DNA from 4 places in the Pseudomonas sp. SWRI51 genome. Region 1 is predicted to be linked to each of the others. Evidence: predicted binding sites of a transcription regulator. Region 1 holds the regulator's gene; each other region holds the start of a gene.
What was found. The regulator FliA, encoded in region 1, starts transcription of late flagellar genes. The targets are predictions, from matches to a motif close to CTAAAGTTTNNNNNNNNNNNGCCGNTAA.

Region 1 (5,699 bases):
CGAGCTGACGGCCGCGCTGGACTACAAGCTGTCCGCGCTGGCGCCGCGCGTGCCCAACGTCGAGCTCGAAGACGAACTGCGCAAGACCCAGTCCCGCATCGTTACCGCCCAAGCCGAAATCAGCGGCCGCAACGAGCTGGGCGACGGCAATCGTCAACTGTTCGCCGGCCAGTCGCTGACCGCCTCCGAGCCGCTGGTAGAGCCGCATGTCGAGGCGCCGCAAGCGGCACCTGCGCCGGCACCGGCCCCGGTCGAAGCGCGCTTGCTGGACGCCATGCGCTCAGAACTTTCGGGCCTGCGCGAACTGCTTGAAGTGCAGCTCGGCTCGCTGGCCTGGGGCCAACTGCAAGGCAGCAAACCGCAGCAGGCCAACCTGTGGCGCCGTTTGCAGCGCCTGGGCTTGTCCGGCGGGCTGGCCCGTGAACTGCTCGAACTGACCGCTGGCATCGAAGAGCCGCGCCAAGCCTGGCGCATGGTGCTTGCGCACTTGGCGCGCATGATCGAAGTGCCGCAGATCGAACCGATCGAGGAGGGCGGGGTCATCGCCATGGTCGGCCCGGCCGGCATGGGCAAGACTACCACCCTGGCCAAGCTGGCTGCGCGCTACGTGCTCAAGTACGGCGCCAACAACCTGGCCCTGGTGAGCATGGACAGCTTCCGTATCGGCGCCCAGGAGCAGCTCAAGACCCTTGGGCGCATCCTCAACGTCTCGGTAACCTACGTCGACCCGGGCGAGTCCCTGGCCCAGGCGCTAGAGCCGCTGCTGCGCAAGCGTGTGGTGCTGATCGACACCGCCGGCCTGCAAGCCAGCGACCCGGCACTGCGCATGCAGCTCGAAACGCTGGCAGGGCGAGGCATTGCCTCGAAGAATTATCTGGTCATGGCCACCACCAGCCAGAAACAGGTGCTGACCGCCGCCTACCACAGCTACAAGCGCTGCGGCCTGGCCGGTTGCATCCTGACCAAGCTCGATGAAACGGCCTGCCTCGGCGAAGTGCTGAGCCTGGCCATCAGCCATGAGTTGCCGATTGCCTATCTGACCGATGGCCCGCGCATCCCTGAAGACCTGCAACTGCCGCGCAAGCACCAACTGGTGAGCCGCGCCGTCAGTGTGCAGATGCAAGACGAGCCCAGCGAGGAGGCCATGGCCGACATGTTCGCTGATCTCTACCACAACCCTGGCAAGCGGGTGGGTTGAGGTGAAAACGGTAAAAAGTACCTACATCATGGGGTTGCCCGGCAGATCCGTGGCGTCGAGCGTTCAGCCTCCTGAGTGGCCTGGGTTCAAGCGAGACAAGGTAATCAGAAGACATGGGTAGCATGCATCCCGTACAGGTGATCGCCGTCACCGGTGGTAAAGGTGGCGTCGGCAAGACCAACGTTTCAGTGAACCTGTCCCTGGCACTGGCCGAGCTCGGCCGCCGGGTCATGCTGCTTGATGCCGACCTGGGCCTGGCCAATGTCGACGTGCTGCTCGGTCTGACCCCCAAACACACCCTTGCCGATGTCATGGAAGGGCGCTGTGAGCTGCGCGATGTGCTGCTGCAGGGGCCAGGTGGGGTACGTATCGTCCCGGCTGCCTCCGGCACGCAGAGCATGGTGCACCTGGCGCCGGCCCAGCACGCTGGCCTGATTCAGGCGTTCAGCGATGTTGGCGACAATCTCGATGTGCTGGTCATCGACACCGCTGCCGGCATCGGTGACTCGGTAGTCAGTTTTGTGCGCGCCGCGCAGGAAGTGCTGCTGGTGGTGTGCGACGAGCCTACCTCGATCACCGACGCCTACGCCCTGATCAAGCTGCTCAACCGCGATTACGGCATGAACCGCTTCCGCGTGCTGGCCAACATGGCACAAAGCCCGCAGGAAGGGCGCAACCTGTTTGCCAAGTTGACCAAGGTCACGGACCGCTTCCTCGACGTCGCCCTACAATACGTCGGCGCCGTGCCTTACGACGAATGCGTTCGCAAGGCGGTGCAGAAGCAGCGGGCGGTCTATGAGGCCTTCCCTCGGTCCAAGTGTGCGCTGGCTTTCAAGGCCATCGCGCAGAAGGTCGATAGCTGGCCGCTGCCTGCCAACCCGCGTGGGCATCTGGAGTTTTTCGTCGAGCGTCTGGTGCAGCCGACCAGTGCGGGGCCAGTACTATGAATTCGAGCGGTTTCAAGATGTACAGCAAGGCGTCCAAGGACGCGCAGTACGAGCTGGTTGAACGCTACGCGCCGCTGGTCAAACGCATCGCCTATCACCTGCTGGCGCGTCTGCCGGCCAACGTGCAGGTCGAAGACCTCATCCAGGCCGGCATGATCGGCCTGCTGGAAGTGGCCAACAAGTATGACGCCAGCAAGGGCGCCAGCTTCGAAACCTACGCCGGTATCCGCATCCGCGGAGCGATGCTCGACGAGGTCCGCAAAGGTGACTGGGCGCCACGTTCGGTGCATCGAAATACGCGCATGGTCAGTGATGCAATGCGCTGTGTTGAAGCAAGAACTGGCCGTGACGCTAAAGATCACGAGGTTGCTGCCGAACTCCAATTGAGTCTCGATGATTACTACGGGATTCTGAACGATACCTTGGGCAGCCGACTGTTCAGTTTCGACGACCTTTTGCAGGACGGCGAACATGAAGGGTTGCACGAGGATGGAGTGAGCGGACAGCTTGAGCCATCGCGTGATCTGGAAGACGAGCGCTTCCAGCGTGCCCTGGCCGATGCGATCGCCAACCTGCCGGAGCGCGAGCGCCTGGTACTGGCGCTGTACTACGACGAAGAGCTGAACCTCAAGGAAATCGGTGAGGTCCTGGGGGTCAGCGAATCGCGTGTCAGCCAGTTGCACAGCCAATGTGCAGCTCGGCTGCGCAGCCGCCTTGGGGAATGGCGCGCGCGTTGAACCCAGGTTCAGTGCAGTCGTTTATTTTTGTAGTGCCGAATTGATTGAGCGCGCGCTCGGCGCCGAGCGCGTTAAAGACTGCTTGGAGGTCTAATTGAACAAAGACATGAAAATCCTCATCGTTGACGACTTTTCGACGATGCGGCGGATCATCAAGAACCTGTTGCGTGATCTGGGCTTCACCAATGTCAAGGAAGCCGATGACGGCAACACGGCACTGCCGATGCTCCATAGCGAGAACTTCGACTTCCTCGTGACCGACTGGAACATGCCTGGCATGACCGGTATCGACCTGTTGCGCGCAGTGCGCGCCGACGAGCGCCTCAAGCACCTTCCCGTGCTGATGGTGACCGCCGAAGCCAAGCGCGAGCAGATCATTGAAGCGGCCCAGGCCGGCGTCAACGGTTACGTGGTCAAGCCTTTCACCGCCCAGGCGCTGAAAGAAAAGATCGAAAAGATCTTCGAACGCGTCAACGGCTGAGCCACGTCAGGGGGCGCAAGCAATGGAGTCAACCAACAACTCTTTGGGTGAGTTTGAAACGACCCTGAAGAAGCATGCCCAGGAACTGGTCGAGAGCCTCGAGCGCGGCCGGTTCGGTGATGCCGTGCAGCTTATTCACCAACTGAACCAGACCCGCGACCGCGGGCTGTATCAGGAAGTCGGCAAGCTCACACGCGAATTGCACAGCGCAATCGTCAACTTCCATATCGACCCGGCAACGCCGCAGGCCGAGGAAGTGTCGCAGATCACTGACGCCACCGAGCGCCTCTCCTATGTGGTTCGCCTCACTGAAGGCGCGGCCAACCGCACCATGGACCTGGCCGAGGCGTGCACCCCGGTGCTCAACGACCTGGCCAGCGAGGCGCGCAGCTTGTCCACCGACTGGCAGCGCTTCATGCGCCGCGAAGTGGAAGCGACGGAGTTCCGTGAATTGGTCAAGCGTGTCGACAGTTTCCTGACGCATAGCGCTGAAGGTAACCAGAAAGTCGCCGGCCACCTCAACGAGATTGTCCTGGCTCAGGACTATCAGGACCTCACCGGTCAAGTGATCAAGCGCGTCACTGCGCTGGTTACCGAAGTTGAAAGCAACCTGCTCAAGCTCGTGCTCATGGCCAGTCAAGTCGATCGGTTTGCCGGTATCGAACATGACCACGAGCAGCTGCGTGCTGAAAAAGATGAAGAAAAACATCCAACTCGGGGTGAAGGTCCGCAGATTCATGCCGATAAGCGTGAAGACGTCGTGTCCAGCCAGGACGATGTTGACGATTTGCTGTCCAGCCTGGGTTTTTAAGGAGCACGTTTAATGAGCTTCGGCGCCGATGAAGAAATCCTTCAGGATTTCCTGGTAGAAGCCGGCGAAATCCTCGAGCTTTTGTCCGAGCAGCTGGTCGAGCTGGAAAGCCGACCGGACGATGCGGACTTGCTCAATGCGATTTTCCGCGGTTTCCACACTGTTAAAGGGGGCGCCGGCTTCCTTCAGCTCAACGAGTTGGTGGAGTGCTGCCATATCGCGGAGAACGTCTTCGACATCTTGCGCAAAGGTGAGCGCCGGGTCGACGCCGAGCTGATGGACGTGGTGCTCGAAGCACTCGACACGGTCAACAGCATGTTCAGCCAGGTGCGCGAGCGCACCCAGGTTACCCCCGCTACCCGTGAGCTGCTGGCGGCGCTGTCGCGCCTTGCCGAGCCGGGTAGCGCGGCACCTGCACCTGTGGTCGAGCCTGAGCCTGTGGTCGAGGCCGCTGCTGAGGCGGACATCACCGACACCGAGTTCGAGCAATTGCTCGATTCGCTCGACGCGGTCAAGGCCCAAGCTGCCCAAAGCGAGCAGGCGCAAGGCCAGGCAGTCAGCGCCGAAGGTGACGAGATCACCGATTCGGAGTTTGAATCGCTGCTTGACCAGTTGCACGGCAAAGGCCAGTTCTCGGCACCCGCCGTGGCCAGCGCTCCCGCTGCCGCTCCGGCCGCCGGCAGCGATGAAATCACCGATGACGAGTTCGAGTCGCTGCTCGACCAGTTGCACGGCAAAGGCACCTTCGCCGTTGACGCGCTGCCGGCTGCAAGCGCAGCGCCTGCTGGCGCCACCGCCAGCGGTGACGAAATCAGCGAGCATGAATTCGAAGCGCTGCTGGACCAGTTGCACGGCAAAGGCAAATTTGCCGCCGACGCCGTTGCCGCCGAAGCGCCTGCTGCAGCTGCAGCGGTAGCCGCAGCGCCCAAGGCTGAAGCCAAGCCGGCACCGGCTGCCGCACCCGCACCGGCCCCAGCTGCCAAACCTGCCGCCGCCGCAGCGCCTGCTGCAGCTCCGGCCCGCGCCCCGGCACCTGCTGGCGAGAAACACGGTGCCAGCGAAGCGGAAACCACCGTACGGGTCGATACCGCACGCCTGGACGAGATCATGAACATGGTCGGCGAACTGGTGCTGGTGCGTAACCGCCTGGTGCGCCTGGGCCTGAACAGCGGCGACGAGGCCATGTCCAAGGCCGTCTCCAACCTCGATGTGGTCACTGCCGACCTGCAGACCGCGGTCATGAAGACGCGCATGCAGCCGATCAAGAAGGTCTTCGGGCGCTTCCCGCGTCTGGTTCGCGACCTGGCGCGCCAGCTCAAGAAAGAGATCAACCTGGAGCTGGTCGGCGAAGAGACCGACCTGGACAAGAACCTGGTCGAGGCCTTGGCCGACCCGCTGGTCCACTTGGTGCGTAACGCGGTCGACCACGGTGTCGAGATGCCGGACGAGCGTGAAGCGTCTGGCAAGGCCCGCACTGGCCGAGTGGTGCTGTCGGCCGAACAGGAAGGCGACCACATCCTGCTGT
Region 2 (5,699 bases), on a different contig from region 1:
CATCGCCCAGCTGCATGACACGCACCGCATCGAGCGCTGTGCGTTGTTTGACCAGTTCCCATATACCCACCATATGGAAAGTGGTGTGCTGCTGGTTCGTCGCTGACGAGCACAGGGTGAAGGCCTGCAAGGCCTTCACCCTGTGCTACCTACCCTATCGGGACCAGCGCCACAAGATCGGACTTTTCCTATCCTCACGCCACAGGCGCAGGTCTACCCTGTGCGCCCCCTAATCCGGCGTAAGGCTTCCCCATGAAATCACTGCAATCAATGGCCACTGGCCTGGCCCTGGCGCTGCTGGCAACCGCAGCCTCTGCCAATGACACTTTGGTATCGGTGCCCAACAGCACCGCACTGGCTTGGCAGCAAGTGCCTGGCACCGACGGCGCGGTCAGCTACGCCAACGTAGAAGGAGACCTGTTCGGCAAGGGCGCCTACTCCGCGTTCGTCAAGTTTCGCAAAGGCACCGATAACGGCCTGCACAGCCACAGCCAGGCGCTGCCGACCGTGGTCCTGGGCGGCACCTTCTACGCGGTGATCGACGGCAAGCGTGTGGAATACCCAGCCGGTGCCTACTACCACCTGCCAGCTAACCTGGTGCATGAGAGTGGGTGCAGCGCAGCAGCCGACTGCTTGCTGTTCCAGTATCAGCCCGGGGCGTTCGACCTGGTGCCCGCGCAAGGCTGAAACGACCAAGGGGCAAGCCATGCCGGCGCACCGGTAGCGCTTGCCCCGTGCAGCTTGAATCCTCAGAAGTCGAAGAACACCGTCTCCCCCTCCCCCTGAATGCGCATATCAAACCGATACGCCGTCTTGCCATCCACTTCACAGCGCTTGGCAATCAGCGTCTCGCGCCGCTGCGGCTGTTCAATCAGGTTAAGCACCGGGCACTTGGCGTTAGCCTCGGCCTCGTCATCGAAATACACCCGCGTATGCAGGTGAATATTGATGCCACGGGCAAACAGGCTGATGTTGATGTGCGGCGCCATCGGCACACCGGCAGCATTGTTGACCACCCCAGGCTTGACCGTGTGCAGCGTCCACTCCCCAGCATCGAAGGTGGTGGCGGTCCGACCGAAGCTGTTGAACGCATGCTCCTGGTTGTAGTCATCCTGATACTGGCCATTGGCGTCGGCCTGCCAGACTTCGAGGAATGAATCGCGCACCAGGTGGCCATTGCCGTCATAGACGTGGCCGATCAGCAGAATGTGCTCGCCTGGCGCCTGCGGCTTGGCCAGGTGGCTCCAGATTTCCTGTTCGCGGGTCGGGTTGCCCGCAGCTTCCAGTGCCAGGCCAATGTGCACGTAAGGGCCAGCAGTCTGCGATGGGGTTTCCGGCAGCAGTTCGATAGGCATGACGGCGCTCCTCAGCGGTTTTCGAAGTGGGTCTGGCGCTGGCCGCGCAGTACGATGTCAAAGCGATATGCCAGGCAATCCATCGGATTGGCCGCGCTCATGTCGAGCTTGGCGATCAGTTGCTGGACCGCATCAGGGTTGGCGATCGACTTGACGATAGGGCACATCGGAATCAACGGGTCGCCTTCGAAATACAGCTGGGTAATCAGCTTGGTGGCAATCGATGGGCCGCTCACCGAGAAGTGGATATGCGCCGGGCGCCAGTCGTTGGGGCCGTTGCGCCAAGGGTATGGGCCGGGCTTGATGGTGCGGAAGCTGTAGTAGCCGTCACGGTCGCTAAGGCAGCGGCCAACGCCACCGAAGTTGGGGTCCAGCGGGGCCAGGTAACGGTCGTTCTTGTGCCGATAGCGGCCACCTGCGTTGGCTTGCCACATTTCGACCAACGTATTGGGCACCGGCTTGCCGTACTGGTCGACAATGCGCCCGGCCACGATAATGCGCTCGCCAATCGGCAGGCCACCATTGTTGAAGTTCAGCAGCAGGTCGTGGTCATGTTGGCCAAAGCGCAGATGGGAAAAATCCGGGCCGGTGGTTTCGCTGATCGACTGCGGAATGCTCACCAGCGCTTGGCGCGGGGAGCGGGCAATCGAGGTCTTGTAATCAGGCGTGAGGGCCTTGGGGTGCCAGTTGCGATCACGGATCACGAAGCGGCTGGTGTCCTGGGCGGGCATGCCGGGTTCCTCTCTTGGAATTATCGAAGCGCCTGGGCGTGGCAGGCGGACTTGCAGTTTCCGGCAGGCCGGGCGGGATGAATACTGAAATTGGCGGTCACAGGCATAACCATTTGGTTATGCATGAGCGGGTTGCTCAGCACTGGACTAATCTTTTGACTTGATGTTTCAACAACCGGAGAGCTCCACATGGAATGGCGAAAAGGCCGACGCAGCGACAACGTGGTCGATGCCCGCGGCGCAGGTGGCGGTGGCGGCGGCATGCGTTTCGGCGGCGGCAAGGGCCTTGGGCTCGGCGCCATTTTGCTGATCGTCGGCATCGGCTGGCTGACCGGGCAGGACCCGCTGCAGATTCTTGGCCAACTGACCGGGCAAATGCAGCAACAGGCGCCGGCCACTGTCGGCAACAAGGCGCCGGCGGCCAACGACGAGCAGGCGGCCTTTGTTGCCTCGATCCTCGGCGACACCGAAGACACCTGGAAAGCCCTGTTCGCCCAAGCCGGCAAGCAATACCAAGACCCGAAACTGGTGCTGTTCAGCGGCCAGGTGAACTCCGCCTGCGGCTTCGCCTCCTCGGCAGTGGGGCCGTTCTACTGCCCGGCCGACCAGCGCGTGTACCTGGACATGACGTTCTTCCGCGAAATGGAAACCCGCTTTGCCGCCGAAGGCGACTTCGCCCAAGCCTATGTGATCGCCCACGAAATCGGCCACCACGTCCAGACCCTGCTTGGCGTATCGGCCAAAGTCGACGCCGCACGCCGCAGCGGGCAACGCATGGAAGGCGACAACGGCTTGCTGGTGCGCCAGGAATTGCAGGCCGACTGCCTGGCTGGGGTCTGGGCCTATCAGGCGCAAAAACGCCTGAACTGGCTGGAGCCCGGCGACGTCGAGGAAGCGCTCAACGCCGCCAACGCCATCGGTGACGACCGCCTGCAACAGCAGGGCCAGGGCCGCGTTGTGCCTGACTCCTTCACCCATGGCACTTCGCAGCAGCGGGTGCGCTGGTTCAAGGCCGGTTTTTCCAGCGGCGACGTGAACCAGTGCGACACCTTCGCAGCCCGCAGCCTGTAAGCCCTCCAGGGGCTGCCTCGCGGCCCCGAAACCCACACATTTCAATGGGTTATAAATCTGCTGAACGGCGTTTCAGCTTACGCCTCGCTGGCCGATAACACCTTCACGAATCAGCCGGGCCCTGCACAAGAACAACGCCCGCGGTTTGAGATCAAGTGAAAGAAATCAAATTCGGAGAGCGTGCATGAATAGCTGGTTTGCCAACATCAGCGTCAACCTCAAACTCGGCCTGGGCTTCGGCCTGGTGCTGGTCCTGACCGGCCTGCTGGCCCTGACCGGCTGGAACAGCCTGGGCAGCCTTATCGACCGCAGCAACTGGATGAGCGACATCGGTAAGCTCAACAAAGACCTGACCGACCTGCGCGTGGCGCGTCTGCAGTACATGATCGCCAACGGCGACGACGCCTCGGCGGCCAATACCCAGACCAAGCTGGACGCCTTCAGCAAGCAGCAGGATTACCTGGTCAGCACCTTCAAGAGCCTCGACAACGTCAAGTTGCTGCAGGCGCTGGGCCAGACCATCAGTGAGTACAAGGTGTCGCTGAACAAGATGCGCGCCGGCTACAAGGTCTCTACCGCTGCCCGCGATTCGATGAACCTGGTGGCGATCAAGGCCGACGAAGCCATGGACGCCCTGAGCCAGGACGTGATGAGCCGCAGTGAGTCCGACAGCGTGCGCCTGGCCCAGTACCAGTTGATCAGCAAGGCCCGCCAGCAACTGCTGCAGGTGCGCATCGACGTGCGCGGCTACATCGCCGACAACAGCGCCGCCAACGAACAGGCCGCCCTGCGCCAGCTCGATGCCGCGCTGGTCGAAGTCGACACGCTCAAGCGCGAACTGCCCAACGAAGCCCCCCGCCTGCAACAGTTCGAACAGTCGGTGCTGGCCTACCGCGACGCGGTGCGCCAGTTCCGTGATGCGGTCGCAGCCATCGCCACCGCACGCGCCGAGATGACTGTGCAAGGCGCCGACATCGTCAAGCGCAGCGATGCGCTGTACGCCATCCAGATCGAGCGTCGCGACATCGAAAGCGCCCAGGCCCGCAGCCTGCAGATCATCGCCACCTTGCTGGCGCTGCTGGTCGGTGTGCTGGCAGCATTCATCATCACGCGCCAGATCACCCGCCCGCTGCGCGAAACCCTGGACGCTGTGGAGAAGATCGCCGCAGGCGACCTGACCCAGAACCTGCGCGTTACTCGCCGCGACGAGCTGGGCGTGCTGCAACAGGGCATCGCGCGTATGGGCACCACCCTGCGCGAGCTGATCGGCGGCATCCGTGACGGCGTCACGCAAATCGCCAGCGCCGCCGAGGAACTGTCGGCAGTGACCGAGCAGACCAGTGCCGGTGCCAACAGCCAGAAGGTCGAAACCGACCAGGTGGCCACTGCCATGCACGAAATGGCCGCCACCGTGCAGGAAGTTGCGCGTAACGCCGAGCAGGCTGCCATGGCTGCCACCAACGCCGATACTGAAGCGCGCAACGGTGACAAAGTGGTTGGCGAGGCGATCAGCCAGATCGAGCGCCTGGCCACTGAAGTCAACCGTTCCACTGAAGCCATGAACCTGCTGCAGCAGGAAAGCCAGAAGATCGGCAGCGTCATGGATGTGATCAAGTCGGTGGCCGAGCAGACCAACCTGCTGGCGCTTAACGCCGCCATCGAAGCCGCCCGTGCCGGTGAAGCGGGCCGTGGTTTTGCCGTGGTCGCCGACGAAGTCCGCGGCCTGGCCCAGCGGACCCAGCAGTCCACCGAAGAAATCGAAGGCCTGATTGCCAGCCTGCAACAGGGCACCCAGCAGGTTGCCGACGTCATGAGCGGCAGCCGTAGCCTGACCGACAGCAGCGTCGAGCTGGCGCGCAAGGCCGGTGGTTCGCTGGACAGCATCACCCGGACGGTGTCGAACATTCAGTCGATGAACCAGCAGATCGCCGCCGCCGCCGAGCAGCAGAGCGCCGTGGCCGAAGAGATCAGCCGCAGCATTCTGAACGTGCGTGATGTGTCCGAGCAAACCGCCTCGGCCAGCGATGAGACCGCAGCGTCCAGCATCGAGCTGGCGCGTCTGGGTGGGCACCTGCAGACCTTGGTCAGCAAGTTCCGCGTCTGACCCGGTAAAGCATCGCGGGGCAAGCCCGCTCCCACGGATGCCGACACGGGCACCGTAGGAGCGGGCTTGCCCCGCGATCATTTGCGCAAGCGGTTACTTGACGACCATGCCCACGCCACGCCCACGTGGGTCGGAGGCGGTCTCAAGTTTCTGCCCGGTGACCCGGATCGCCTGGATGTCACCCATCTCCCAGCCCTGATCCTCAAGCACATACCCCATTTTCTTCAGGTCATCGGCCACTGGCCCTTTGAGCGGCGCGTAGCTGTCGAAGTAAATGGTGTCCTTGGGCAGCAACTGGTGGTGCACCCGCTGCGCAGCCACGGCTTTTTCCAGCGGCATGCCGAAGTCATACAGGTTGTTCATCACCTGGAAGATCGAGGTAAAAATCCGCGAGCCGCCCGGCGTACCGACCACGAGCACCACCTGCCCATCACGGGT
Region 3 (5,699 bases), on a different contig from region 1:
GAAAATGGTCAGGTCGCCCGCCAGGCACAGGCATGCAGGCGTGTCTGCTGCGCTGGGCCGTAGCGTCAGGCTGGCCATCAGCCCACCAGCTTTTCTACGGCAGCCAGCAACTGCTGAGGCTGGAATGGTTTGACCATCCACGCCTTGGCACCGGCTGCCTGGCCCTCGGCCTTCTTGCTTTGCTCGCTTTCGGTGGTGAGCATCATGATCGGCGTGAAGCGGTACTCGGCGCGGGCCTTGAGGGCCTTGACCAGGCCGATGCCATCGAGCTTGGGCATGTTCACGTCGCTGATGATCAGGTTGACCTTCTGCCCGGTCAGCTTGGCCAGCGCATCCTGCCCGTCGCAGGCTTCGATGATGGTATGGCCGGCGCTGGCGAGGCTGATGCGCACCAGTTGGCGCATGGAGGCCGAGTCGTCGACGATCAGAATGGTTTTGGCCATTGGGGGAGTACCTGAGGGGTTAGAAGAAGGTGAGTTCGCCAGCATCGGCCGGTTCGCGCTGGCCGCTGCGCTCTTCGCGGGTGGTGAAGCGCTCGCGCTGGCCACGCAGCCAGGCGTCGATGTCGCCCAAGGCCGGGTCATCGGTGGCGATGGCGGTCAGCAGCTCGGCAAGGTCGATGGCGATATGGTCAAGCATCTGGTCGACCCGGTCCTGGAACTGCAGGTTGACCAGAATCGCCTGGATATGGTGCTGGGTGGTGCGGGCGTCCTGCTGCAGCTCGCGGGAGGTCTGGTCGAGGGCCTTGAGGTTGCCGCCAAGGCCGTCGATCACCTCATCGAGCAATTGCTGCATGCGCGCCAGGTCGGTCTGGTCGTGGATCGTGAGGGCCTGGGCGGTTTCGATGCTGGACTGGATGGCATGGTTGATCTCGCCAACCTTGGCATCCATCGACTGCCCGGTGGTGGCCGACAGTTGCGAGAGTTTGCGCACCTCGTCGGCGACTACCGAAAAGCCGCGGCCGTACTCGCCGGCACGGGCTGCTTCGATGGCGGCGTTGAGCGCCAGCAGGTTGGTCTGGTTGGCGATTTCCTGGACGTGCCGGGCCATCTGTTGCAACTGGCCGGTGTAGCTGTCCAGGTGGCTGATGCTTTCCAGCACCGCGCTCTGGCGCTGGCCACGGCTGGCGAAGGCTTCGGTGACCTGATGCAGTTGTTCGGTGCAGTGGCGCAGCCCTTGGCCGACGCCGTCTTGTTCCAGGGTGCGTTCGGCGGCATCGAGCGACACACCCACGCGCTGGTGAATGGCGGCAAAGCGCTCGAGCAAACCGCCGATGTTCTCGGCAACCAGCAAGCGGCTTTGCTGCAGGCCGTCGGCCCAGGCGGTGGCGGCGTGCGGCAGCAGCAGCGACAGGTCGCGATCACGCGGTTGGGTAGCTTCCGGCAGGGCTTCGGCCAGGGCCTGTGCAGGGCTGGCAATAGGGCGGGGGCGTAGGAGCAGGGTAGCGAGTGCGATGGCGCTGAGCGCAAGCAGGCCCAACCAGACGATACCGGTGAACAATGCCGTGGCGCATACCGCTATGCCGGTCCATATGACGAGATACATCCGCATTCCGCTGCGCGCCTTTTCCAGGTTACGAGCGCAAATGGTACAGGCCGAGTTTTGACGTCAAAATCGGGACAGCCCTTAATCCGACCATGGAGTCATGGCCGAGCGGTAGTCGCGGGTATCGCCATTTTTTTGATTGACCAGTCAGCTAAAACCGGGCGGGGCGCCGTTTACAGCCGAGTGTGGGCCGACGCGTTTTGTCGCAGGGTAGGAGGCGGGAATGCTTAAGGGTTAGGAGTATGGCGTAAGCCAATGGCGTGGTGGCAATTTGCCTAAGCCATTAAGGGGGGTGGCCTGCGGCGGGCGCCGCAGGCCAGGGGTATTTTAGTGACGACCGTGGCGCTTGTGCTTGCGGTGGCCGTAGTGGTGGCCGCGGTCGTAGTGACGGCGGTCATCATAGCCGCGACGGTAGCGGCGATCATCGCGGCGCTCGTCTTCGTCGGCCTTGTTGCCCATGTAGTTACCCAGTGCGCCGCCGGCGCCGCCGCCTGCTGCTGCACCGATGTAGCTGCCGTTGGTGCCGCCCAGCGAGCGACCGACCACGTTACCGCCGGCTGCGCCCAAGGCGCCACCGATGGCTGCCTCACCGCGCTGGCGTTTGTCGGCACCCACCGCACTACCGGCCGCGCCGCCCAGCCCTGCGCCAATAGCGCCGCCGGTGCTGCCGCCGATCTGCTGACCGACCACCGAGCCCAGTACCCCACCTAGCGCGCCGCCAATGCCGGCTTCGGTGGTGCCGCCTGCCATGGCAACGCCGCTGAGCAAGCTGAAAGACAACAACAGAATCGAGGAGTACTTCTTCATCGAGAGAGCCTCAGAGGGATGACGAAGCGGAATTTGAGGCTGGGCCGTGCTGCTGGCAATCGAAATCCGACGAGTAGCACGAGTTGTACACAATTCTGTAAGTTGTTGAATTGTGTATGAAACTTTCGCCGTTTTTGGCTGTCCGAGGTATTTGTGACGAAGCCCTGATCCATTGCGGACAGGGCTTTTTTGTGGGCGTCAGCCAGGTGTGTGTAGGAGCGGCCTTGTGCCGCGAAAGGCCCCAGGATTTGCGTGTCATGCAAAATCGCTGGGGCCGCTTCGCAGCCCTTTCGCGACGCAAGGCCGCTCCTACAGGAAGGGCCGCGCCGGCTGGCGGTGGGGATTAGATGATGCGCCCGTCATCCCGCGCCCGCTCAAGCTTGATGGCAATGAACTTGGAGGTCGGCGTGTGGCTGCCCTCGCCAATGCTCTCCAGCGGTACCAGCGGGTTCACCTCAGGGTAATAAGCCGCCGCCTGCCCGGCAGGAATGTCGAACGCCAGCAGCGTGAAGCCGTGCACCCGGCGCACGTGCTCGTCGCCCCACAGCGACACGATGTCGACCTTCTGCCCCGGCTGGAAGCCCAGGCGGATGATGTCGGCTTCGTTGGCGAACAGCACGTCACGCTGGCCGCGCACGCCGCGATAACGGTCGTCCATGCCATAAATGGTGGTGTTGTACTGATCGTGCGAGCGCATCGATTGCATGATCAGGTCGGGCAACTGGCCGCTGGCACGCACGCGCTCATCGAGCAGGCTGTCGGGCAGCAGGTTGGCCTTGAAGTTGGCGCGCCCGCTTGCAGTCTGCCACTGTCGGCTGCCGGCGCTGTTGCCAAGGTAGAAACCCCCCGGCAGTTCCAGGCGCTGATTGAAGTCGGCGAAGCCCGGAATGGTGTCGGCGATCAGGTCGCGAATACGCCCGTAGTCGGCCACCAGCCATTGCCAGTCCACCGGCTGCTTGCCCAGCGTGGCGGCGGCGATACCTGCAACCACCGCAGGCTCAGAACGCATCTGGCGCGACAGCGGCTTGAGCTGGCCGTTGGAGGCGTGGACCATGCTGAACGAATCTTCCACGGTGACCGCCTGTGGGCCGTCATCCTGCAGGTCGATATCGGTGCGGCCCAGGCACGGCAGGATCAGCGCCTGCTTGCCATGCACCAGGTGGCTGCGGTTGAGTTTGGTGCTGATGTGCACGGTCAGGTCGCAGTTGCGCAGCGCCTGGGCGGTGCGCTCGGTGTCCGGGGTCGCCTGGGCGAAGTTGCCGCCCAGCCCGATGAACACCTTGGCGCGGCCTTCGAGCATGGCGTGGATCGCCTCGACGGTGTTGTGGCCGTTGTGCCGAGGCACGTCGAAACCAAAACGCTTTTGCAGGGCATCGAGCAGCGCGACCGGTGGGCGTTCATTGATGCCCATGGTGCGGTCGCCCTGCACGTTGCTGTGGCCGCGTACCGGGCACAGGCCCGCGCCCGGCGCACCGAGGTTGCCGCGCAGCAGCATCAGGTTGACGATTTCCTGGATGGTCGGCACCGAGTGGCGATGCTGGGTGATGCCCATGGCCCAGCACATGATCACGCGCTTGCCTTTGCAGTACATGCGCGCCGACAGTTCGATGTCGGCCAGGGTCAGGCCCGACTGCGCTTCGATTTGAGCCCATGGCGTTGCGTCGACTACCGCCAGGTACTCGTCCACACCATGGCCATGCTCGGCAATGAATGCGTGGTCAAACACCGCCGGCTGGCCAGCGGCCTGGGCTTCGCGCTCCCATTGCAGCAGGAACTTGGCCATGCCGCGCAGCAACGCCATGTCGCCGCCCAGGGCCGGGCGCAAGAACGCCGTGTTGGTCGGGCGGTCGCTGTTGGTCAGCATCTCCAGCGGGTTCTGCGGGTGCTGGAAGCGCTCCAGGCCGCGCTCTTTGAGCGGGTTGACGCAAATCACCTGGGCGCCGCGCTTCACGGCATCACGCAGCGGGTCGAGCATGCGCGGGTGGTTGGTGCCGGGGTTCTGGCCCCAGACAAAAATGGTATCGGCGTGCTCGAAGTCGTCATAGGTGACGGTGCCCTTGCCGACGCCAACGCTCTGCCCAAGGGCGACGCCACTGGCCTCGTGGCACATGTTCGAGCAGTCCGGGAAGTTATTGGTGCCGTAGGCGCGCACGAACAACTGGTACAGGTACGCCGCTTCGTTGCTGGCGCGCCCGGAGGTGTAGAACTCGGCCTGATCCGGGCTCGACAGCCCGTTCAGGTGGCGCGCAATCAGCGCAAAGGCAGCGTCCCAGTCGATCGGCTGGTAACGGTCGCTGAGCGGGTCGTAGACCATCGGCTCGGTCAGGCGGCCCTGGTATTCGAGCCAGTAGTCGCTTTGCTGCAGCAGCGCAGTGACGCTGTAACGCGCAAAGAATGCGGCATCGACGCGGCGCTTGGTTGCCTCCCAGTTCACCGCCTTGGCGCCGTTCTCGCAGAACTTGACCATGCCGCTTTCCGGCGAGTCGCCCCAGGCGCAGCCCGGGCAGTCGAAACCGCCGTTCTGGTTGGTCTTGAGCAGCGCGCGGATGTTCTTCAGCGCGTTGTCGCTGCCGACCCACGCCTTGGCCACGCTGCGCAGCGCGCCCCAGCCGCCAGCGGGGCCAGGGTAGGGCTTGTAGCGCGGGGTGGAGGCGGGGGCGTTATCGGGGAGCTTTTCGTAAGAGGTCACGGCTGTTGCTACTCCGCCGCGGGGCTGAAAACCCGCGGTGCACTGTGTTTAGGCAAATGAATAAGGTTGAGGTTGTGCTTGCGTGCCCATTGCAGGGCAAGGCCGGTGGGCGCCGAAAGGCTGACCAGGGTCTGGATGCCGGCGCGCAGCACTTTCTGGATCAGCTCCAGGCTGCAGCGGCTGGTGACGATAGCCAGGCCACCTTGGGTGTCGATGCGTTGGCGCAGCAGGGCGCCGATCAGCTTGTCCAGTGCGTTGTGCCGGCCAATGTCTTCACGGCCCATCAGCAGTTGGCCGTCGCTGTCCATGAACAGTGCTGCATGCACGGCGCCGCAGTGCTGGCCAAGGGGCTGGAAGGCGTCGATGCGCCGCCGCAGGTCATTCAGCCAGTGGGGCGGTGGCAGCGGTGCGCCGGGCAGCACTTGCAGTTCGGGCAGGGCTTGCTCCAGCGCCTCGACGCCGCACAGCCCGCAGCCGCTGGTGCCGGCTAACTGACGGCGCTGGTTTTTCAGGCCCCAGAAGGCGCGGCTGGAAATTTCCACGTCGGCGTACAGCGCCGAGCCGCTGCCGGACAGCTTCACATCGTAGATTTCGTGGGTGCTGGTGACGATGCCGCTGCCCACACTGAAGCCCACCGCGAAGTCTTCGAGGTCGGTGG
Region 4 (5,699 bases), on a different contig from region 1:
CTCAACGAATTGATCGACGAATTCGCCCAAGGGCCGATTATCGTCGTTGGCCATTCGGTTAGCGCAATGGTCGGCGCCTTGGCTGAGCGCCAGAGTGCCGGGCGAATCGCTGCGCTGATAATGATTGGCGGCTCGCCTTGCTATATCAATTCGCCAGGGTATACAGGCGGCTTCTCGGCAGAAGAAGTGCACTCATTGCTGCATACCATTGATGAGAACTTCAAAGGTTGGTCCAGCAGCATGGCCCCGGTACTGATGGGCACGCCTGGGCAGCCGGCGCTTGGCGAGGAGCTGGTCAGCAGCTTTTGCCGCACCGATGCGCAGATCGCCAGGCACTTCGCCCGCGTGATCTTTTTGTCCGATCACCGCGCTGACATAGCTGGGCTTCAATTACCGACACTGATCTTGCAATCCACAGGTGACCCGGTCGTGCCCGTGGCGGTGGGTGATTATCTGCACGCCGCACTACCTAACAGCCATTTGAGCCTTATTGATAACATGGGCCATTACCCGCAGATGAGCGCGCCCAGTGCCTGTTCGGCGGCGATGGATGTGTTTTTTGCGAGTTGCCAGCTGGGATAAGCCTGCCGCAAGCGCCTGGGCCAGGCCAGAAAAAGAAAACCCGCCACGGTGGGCGGGTTTGAATTAGAACGTATTAAAGCCAGGCCAGTGTGCCGCTCGCTTTGTCAGAATTTCGTGAAAGTGCCTGGATACAGCCCTGAACAAACGTTACCGGATTTTTCGCAGCGCATCGCGAGGGGCTCCGCTAACAAAAAAAGCCCGCCGGTAAAGGCGGGCCAAGGACGTTTTGAAGGGAGAGCCTTTACCTTGCGCCTGCGTGGTTAACTCAAGGTTAAGGCTCGCGCGCATTGACCCTTGGCACGCTTGGGCCTATATAGGCGGGGTTGAGGTGAAAGGAGCCTGCCATGCGTGACGAAGACGATCTGCACGAACCCGAGCACGACCACCTGCTCGACCATGAATTCCACGACGGCTTTGACCCCGAGGCAGATGCCCAAGGCGTGCTGGATGGAGTCGAGGAGGATGAAGACCTGCTCGATGACTTCGACGATGACGATAATCACCCGGCCTGGCACGACGACTGCGACGACTGCGACGACTGACGCCGCAGCCGCAGTCGGCTTAGCGCCGGTCCAGTGAAATGCGCCCAGGGCCTGCGACGGCCAGCGCCAGCAGGCCGCCGATGATGCTCATGTTTTTCAGAAACTGGGTCATGTTGGCGCTGCGCTCGGGGTCGACCATGTTCCAGAACGGGTGGCCGATCAGCGCCGTGCCCAGCACGAACAGCGCGAACAGCAACGCCAGCGGCCGGGTGTAGAAGCCCAGGATCAGCAGGATGGCGACTGCGAACTCCATGACCACCGCCACCGCAGCGGCCAAGGTCGGGGCAGGGGCGCCGAGTGAGGTCATATAGGCTACCGTGCCGTCGAAGCCGGTCAGCTTTCCCCAGCCGGCGAGCACGAACAGGACCATCAACAGAATGCGGGCGAGCAGCAGGATGATGTCGCGTTGCCCTTCGAGCAGTGCATAGCGCATGGCGGCGCTCCAATGAACAGTGACACTGTCCACTCTAGCAGCTAGCTGGCGAATGACTGGCGGAAGGATAAGGTGGGGGAGCAGCAATGGTGCCTCGACCCGGACTCGAACCGGGATGCCTTGCGGCGGCGCATTTTAAGTGCGATGTGTCTACCAATTTCACCATCGAGGCCGATGTGAAGCAGCCGATTAGACACGAAAATATTGCGCAAATCAACGATTTAGGGTGCCTGCTGGCACGAGCTGCCCGCCATGGGCGTGTTGAATACGCGGCCTTGAGGCTCTAGGTTTCCCCCGTGGCCACCTCTTTGTGTATAGCGAAGTGGCCAGGGTGGGTGTTACAGGTAGTCAGGTGTTTCCCGGTACGTCAGACCACAAAACGCGTGACCAATTGGTTGAGGTTGATGGCTAATTGCGACACTTCCCCGCAAGCACTGGCTGTCTGGCTTGCCCCGGCAGCACTTTGCGAGGCGAGGTCGCGGATACGCAAAAGGTTCTGGTCCACTTCACGCGCCACATGGGACTGCTCTTCAGACGCCGTCGCGATTTGCAGGTTACGCTCATTGATTTGCGTGATCGCAGTGGCGATCTGGTCCAGCGAAGTGCTGGCTTCCTGAGCAATGTCCAAGGACTGGTTGGCCAGATCTCGGCTCGTGGTCATCGCCTGTACCGCCTGCTCGGAATCGGTCTGAATCGTTGCAATCATTTGCTCGATCTCTTGCGTCGACAGTTGAGTGCGATGCGCCAACGCCCTGACCTCGTCAGCGACCACAGCAAAGCCTCGCCCCTGTTCGCCTGCCCGCGCAGCTTCGATTGCGGCGTTCAGCGCCAGCAGGTTGGTTTGTTCGGCAATGCCCCGGATAACCTCCACGACTTTGGAGATAGCCTGCGCACGGTTCGACAACCCTTGGATCTGTTCGCTTGTTTGCTCCACGTTGCCGCTGAGCCGCTGGATCGACTTCAAGGTCTGCGCCACCCGGTCCAGCCCGCTCTCGGTAAAGCCTTGCGTGCGTTTCGAGTCCTGGGAGGCGGACTCGGCACTGCGAGCCACTTCATCCACGGCGGCGCTCATCTCGGTAACCGCGGTGGCGGCCTGGTTGACTTCATCATTTTGGGACACCAGGCCACGGCTCGATGCTTCCGTGACGGCGGTCATTTCCTCGGCTGCCGAGGCCAACTGAGTGGAGGAATCGGATATCTGCACAATCGTATCGCGCAGATTGTGTTGCATTTGCGCCAAGGCCTTGAGCAGCCTGGCGGCTTCATCGGTTCCGATAACCTGCACTTCCTTCGACAAGTCGCTGCTGGCGATCCGCTCGGCCACAGACAACGCGTTACTGATGGGGGAGGTAATGCTTTTGGTAAGCAGGACTGCCAGGCCGATGGTCAGCAGCACGACAACGGCTATGATGCTTACGACAAGTGTGCGGCCTGATGAATAGATGCTGGTTGCCATTTCGCCCGCTGCTGCAGCCCCGCTGTTGTTGAAGTCGGTGAGGTCCTTGATCTGCTGTTCCATCTTGCTGGTCAGCGGACGAATGCTCGCGGCAACCAGGCGCACTGCTGAGGGGAGGTCGCCTGCCTTCATCATGGGTTCCAGCAGTTCCAACTGCTGTTGATAAGCGTGCGCGCTGTTTTTAACTTCAGAGAACAAGGCGCGCTCTTTGTCGCTGGCAATAAGTGCCTCATAACCCGCTACGGTGTCGGCCAGGGCCTTGCGGTAGGCAGGGAAGCTTTCAATGGTTTTCTGCAGGCTTTGTGGGTCTGCCAGCCCGCGCTGGGTTTCCAGCCTCAGGCGAAGCGTTGCAGCGTTCATCATCGCGGTTTGGCGGATACTGGCCATCCAGTTCTGCTCGACGTCCTTTTCGATATCGCGCAGCTTGCCCATCTGGACCACTGCAAAAATACCCAGCACCACAACGAGCCCTACGATCAGGGAGAAGAAGAGCGCGGCACGCGGCGCCAGGTTCAGGTTTCTTAGATTCACGGGCGGACTCCGAAGGGGATGATGGCTGCATGCCTAATCATCGTATCGGCCCTGAATGAAAAAAAATGAGATGCCTGACGAGGCTCTACTGAAGGCTTGAACCCGCCCCGAAGTCCGACTTTGCAGAGCAAAGACTTCAGGGCGCAAGGTCAAGAATTGATCGTGGCCGCCAGGTCGCGCATGTCGCCTGCCGAGTCCCGCAGGCCTTGGGCATGGTCATCCAGCGCAGGGGCGTCGTCCTTGTGGATGGAATGGCGCAAATAACGGGCGTGGCCGTCGAGGGCTTCAGACAAGGTGTCCAGGTCGGCGGCGGTGCGCAAAAGGTCGTCTTGCAAGCCTTGCATACGGGGTGTGGCGGGCATGTGGCGTCCTTAACGCTGAAGCGGGCGCCTCTACTATAGGGCATGCCGGGCGGGTTGGTCACGGTCCGACGACAGCCGCGGTAATGGGCGCAGGTTTTAGCTAAGCTGATGATGTCTTTCGCGCCGCTTGTGGAGATCCCATGGTTTCAGCGGACCGCCCGACCCCTCCCGCAACACCCGATACGCGCTATGAACGGCTGGTGCAGTCGGTGGTGGACTACGCCATCTACATGCTCGACCCCACAGGCCACGTGGTGTCTTGGAACGCCGGTGCCCAGCGCATCAAGGGCTATTGCGCCGACGAGGTAATCGGCCAGCATTTTTCGTTGTTCTTTACCGATCAGGACTGCGCTCAAGGTCGCCCCGCACGCATTCTGCAGCAGGCCCTCGAAGAGGGTGTGGCGCAGGATGAAGGCTGGCGCGTGCGCAAGGACGGTACGCAGTTCTGGGCGTTGGCAGCGCTGGATGTGATCCGTGATGAGCAGGGTGAGGTGATAGGCCTGGCCAAGGTGACTCGCGATATTACCGACCGTCGCGATTCGGCCCTGCAGCTCGATGCCATGCGTGCGCAGCTATTCCAGGCACAGAAGCTTGAAGCGCTGGGGCAGTTGACCGGTGGCCTGGCCCATGATTTCAATAACCTGCTGACGATCGTTCTAAGCTCCGCGCGGCTGGCCCTCGGCAGCCAGGACCCCGTGCGCACGCAGCGCCTGCTCGAACATATCCTCGATGCCGGCCAGCGGGGCACCCAGCTGACCCAGCAACTGCTCAGTTTTGCCCGGCACCGCCAACTGAGCCATGCACGCATCACCCCGGCGCAGGTGATCGAGTCTACCCGCAGCCTGCTTGAGCACGCCTTGCCCCGTGGTATCGCACTGGTCCAAGAGGTTCAGCCGGATCTACCGCTGATAGAGGTGGACGCCGGGCAGTTGCAGATGGTGCTGCTTAACCTGATGTTCAATGCGCGCGATGCCATTGCCGAGAAAGGGCAGATACGCCTGGTGGTTGCCAGCGCGCTGTTGGCAGGCGAGGTCGGAGGCCTGCACGGCCTGTTCGTGCGCTTTGACGTGCAGGATGATGGCCAAGGGATCGACCCCCAGGTGCTCCCGAGAATCTTCGAGCCTTTCTTTACCACCAAGGCTTTCGGCAAGGGCACCGGCCTGGGCCTTAGCCAGGTGTATGGGTTCGCCAAGCAAAGCAATGGTGCAATAGCCGTGGCCAGCCAGCCGGGTGAGGGCTGCTGCATGAGCCTGTACCTGCCAGCCTGCGCCGACCACCCATTGCCCTCAATCGACTGACGGATAACCCTCATGGTTGAACAACTCAAGCGCCTGCGTACAGGTATCGCCGGACTGGATGCCCTGCTCAAGGGCGGGCTGGTCATCGGGTCTTCTTATATCGTTCAGGGCCACCCTGGCTCGGGCAAGACCATCCTGGTCAACCAGCTGGCCTGTAATCACGTGCGCGACGGCGGCCGAGTGCTGGTTGCCACGTTGCTCAGCGAATCCCACGAGCGCTTGTTCCAGTACCTGTCGACCTTGAGCTTCTTCGACCGCGAAATGGTCGGTGACACGCTTCAGTTCCTCAGTGCATTCGACACCCTGGAGCAGGACGGGCTGGATGCCGTGGTGCGCCTGCTGCGCGAGGAAATCGCCCGGCACCATGCCAGCCTGCTGATCGTCGATGGCCTGCTCAACGCCCGAGCACAGGCTGCAACCCCCATCGATACCAAGAAGTTCGTCTCTGAACTGCAAGGGCACGCTGCGTTCGCAGGCTGCACGGTGCTGCTGTTG

Region 2: HU720_RS14255 (methyl-accepting chemotaxis protein) is a predicted target of FliA. The motif match lies at 3,228-3,255, and genes of this name have one in related genera.
Region 3: HU720_RS20480 (methyl-accepting chemotaxis protein) is a predicted target of FliA. The motif match lies at 1,603-1,630, and genes of this name have one in related genera.
Region 4: HU720_RS07005 (methyl-accepting chemotaxis protein) is a predicted target of FliA. The motif match lies at 3,587-3,614, and genes of this name have one in related genera.

Annotation. Positions count from the first base shown of each region.
Region 1 is NZ_JABWRG010000051.1:21,285-26,983, forward strand. Features, by position in the region: gene flhF (flagellar biosynthesis protein FlhF) at 1-1,198, shown strand, start outside; gene fleN (flagellar synthesis regulator FleN) at 1,312-2,145, shown strand; gene fliA (RNA polymerase sigma factor FliA) at 2,142-2,882, shown strand; gene HU720_RS15495 (chemotaxis response regulator CheY) at 2,989-3,363, shown strand; gene HU720_RS15500 (protein phosphatase CheZ) at 3,386-4,174, shown strand; gene HU720_RS15505 (chemotaxis protein CheA) at 4,187-5,699, shown strand, end outside.
Region 2 is NZ_JABWRG010000044.1:3,173-8,871, forward strand. Features, by position in the region: gene trmA (tRNA (uridine(54)-C5)-methyltransferase TrmA) at 1-106, shown strand, start outside; gene HU720_RS14235 (cupin domain-containing protein) at 253-687, shown strand; gene pcaG (protocatechuate 3,4-dioxygenase subunit alpha) at 750-1,355, opposite strand; gene pcaH (protocatechuate 3,4-dioxygenase subunit beta) at 1,367-2,086, opposite strand; gene HU720_RS14250 (neutral zinc metallopeptidase) at 2,276-3,157, shown strand; gene HU720_RS14255 (methyl-accepting chemotaxis protein) at 3,342-5,261, shown strand; gene ggt (gamma-glutamyltransferase) at 5,355-5,699, opposite strand, start outside.
Region 3 is NZ_JABWRG010000097.1:11,361-17,059, forward strand. Features, by position in the region: gene HU720_RS20470 (STAS domain-containing protein) at 1-78, opposite strand, end outside; gene HU720_RS20475 (response regulator) at 78-443, opposite strand; gene HU720_RS20480 (methyl-accepting chemotaxis protein) at 463-1,545, opposite strand; gene HU720_RS20485 (YMGG-like glycine zipper-containing protein) at 1,873-2,352, opposite strand; gene HU720_RS20490 (FdhF/YdeP family oxidoreductase) at 2,696-5,041, opposite strand; gene fdhD (formate dehydrogenase accessory sulfurtransferase FdhD) at 5,050-5,699, opposite strand, start outside.
Region 4 is NZ_JABWRG010000013.1:49,689-55,387, reverse strand. Features, by position in the region: gene HU720_RS07025 (alpha/beta hydrolase) at 1-582, shown strand, start outside; gene HU720_RS07020 (hypothetical protein) at 927-1,124, shown strand; gene HU720_RS07015 (DoxX family protein) at 1,144-1,557, opposite strand; tRNA gene HU720_RS07010 (tRNA-Leu) at 1,645-1,729, opposite strand; gene HU720_RS07005 (methyl-accepting chemotaxis protein) at 1,925-3,544, opposite strand; gene HU720_RS07000 (hypothetical protein) at 3,694-3,906, opposite strand; gene HU720_RS06995 (ATP-binding protein) at 4,047-5,204, shown strand; gene HU720_RS06990 (ATPase domain-containing protein) at 5,217-5,699, shown strand, end outside.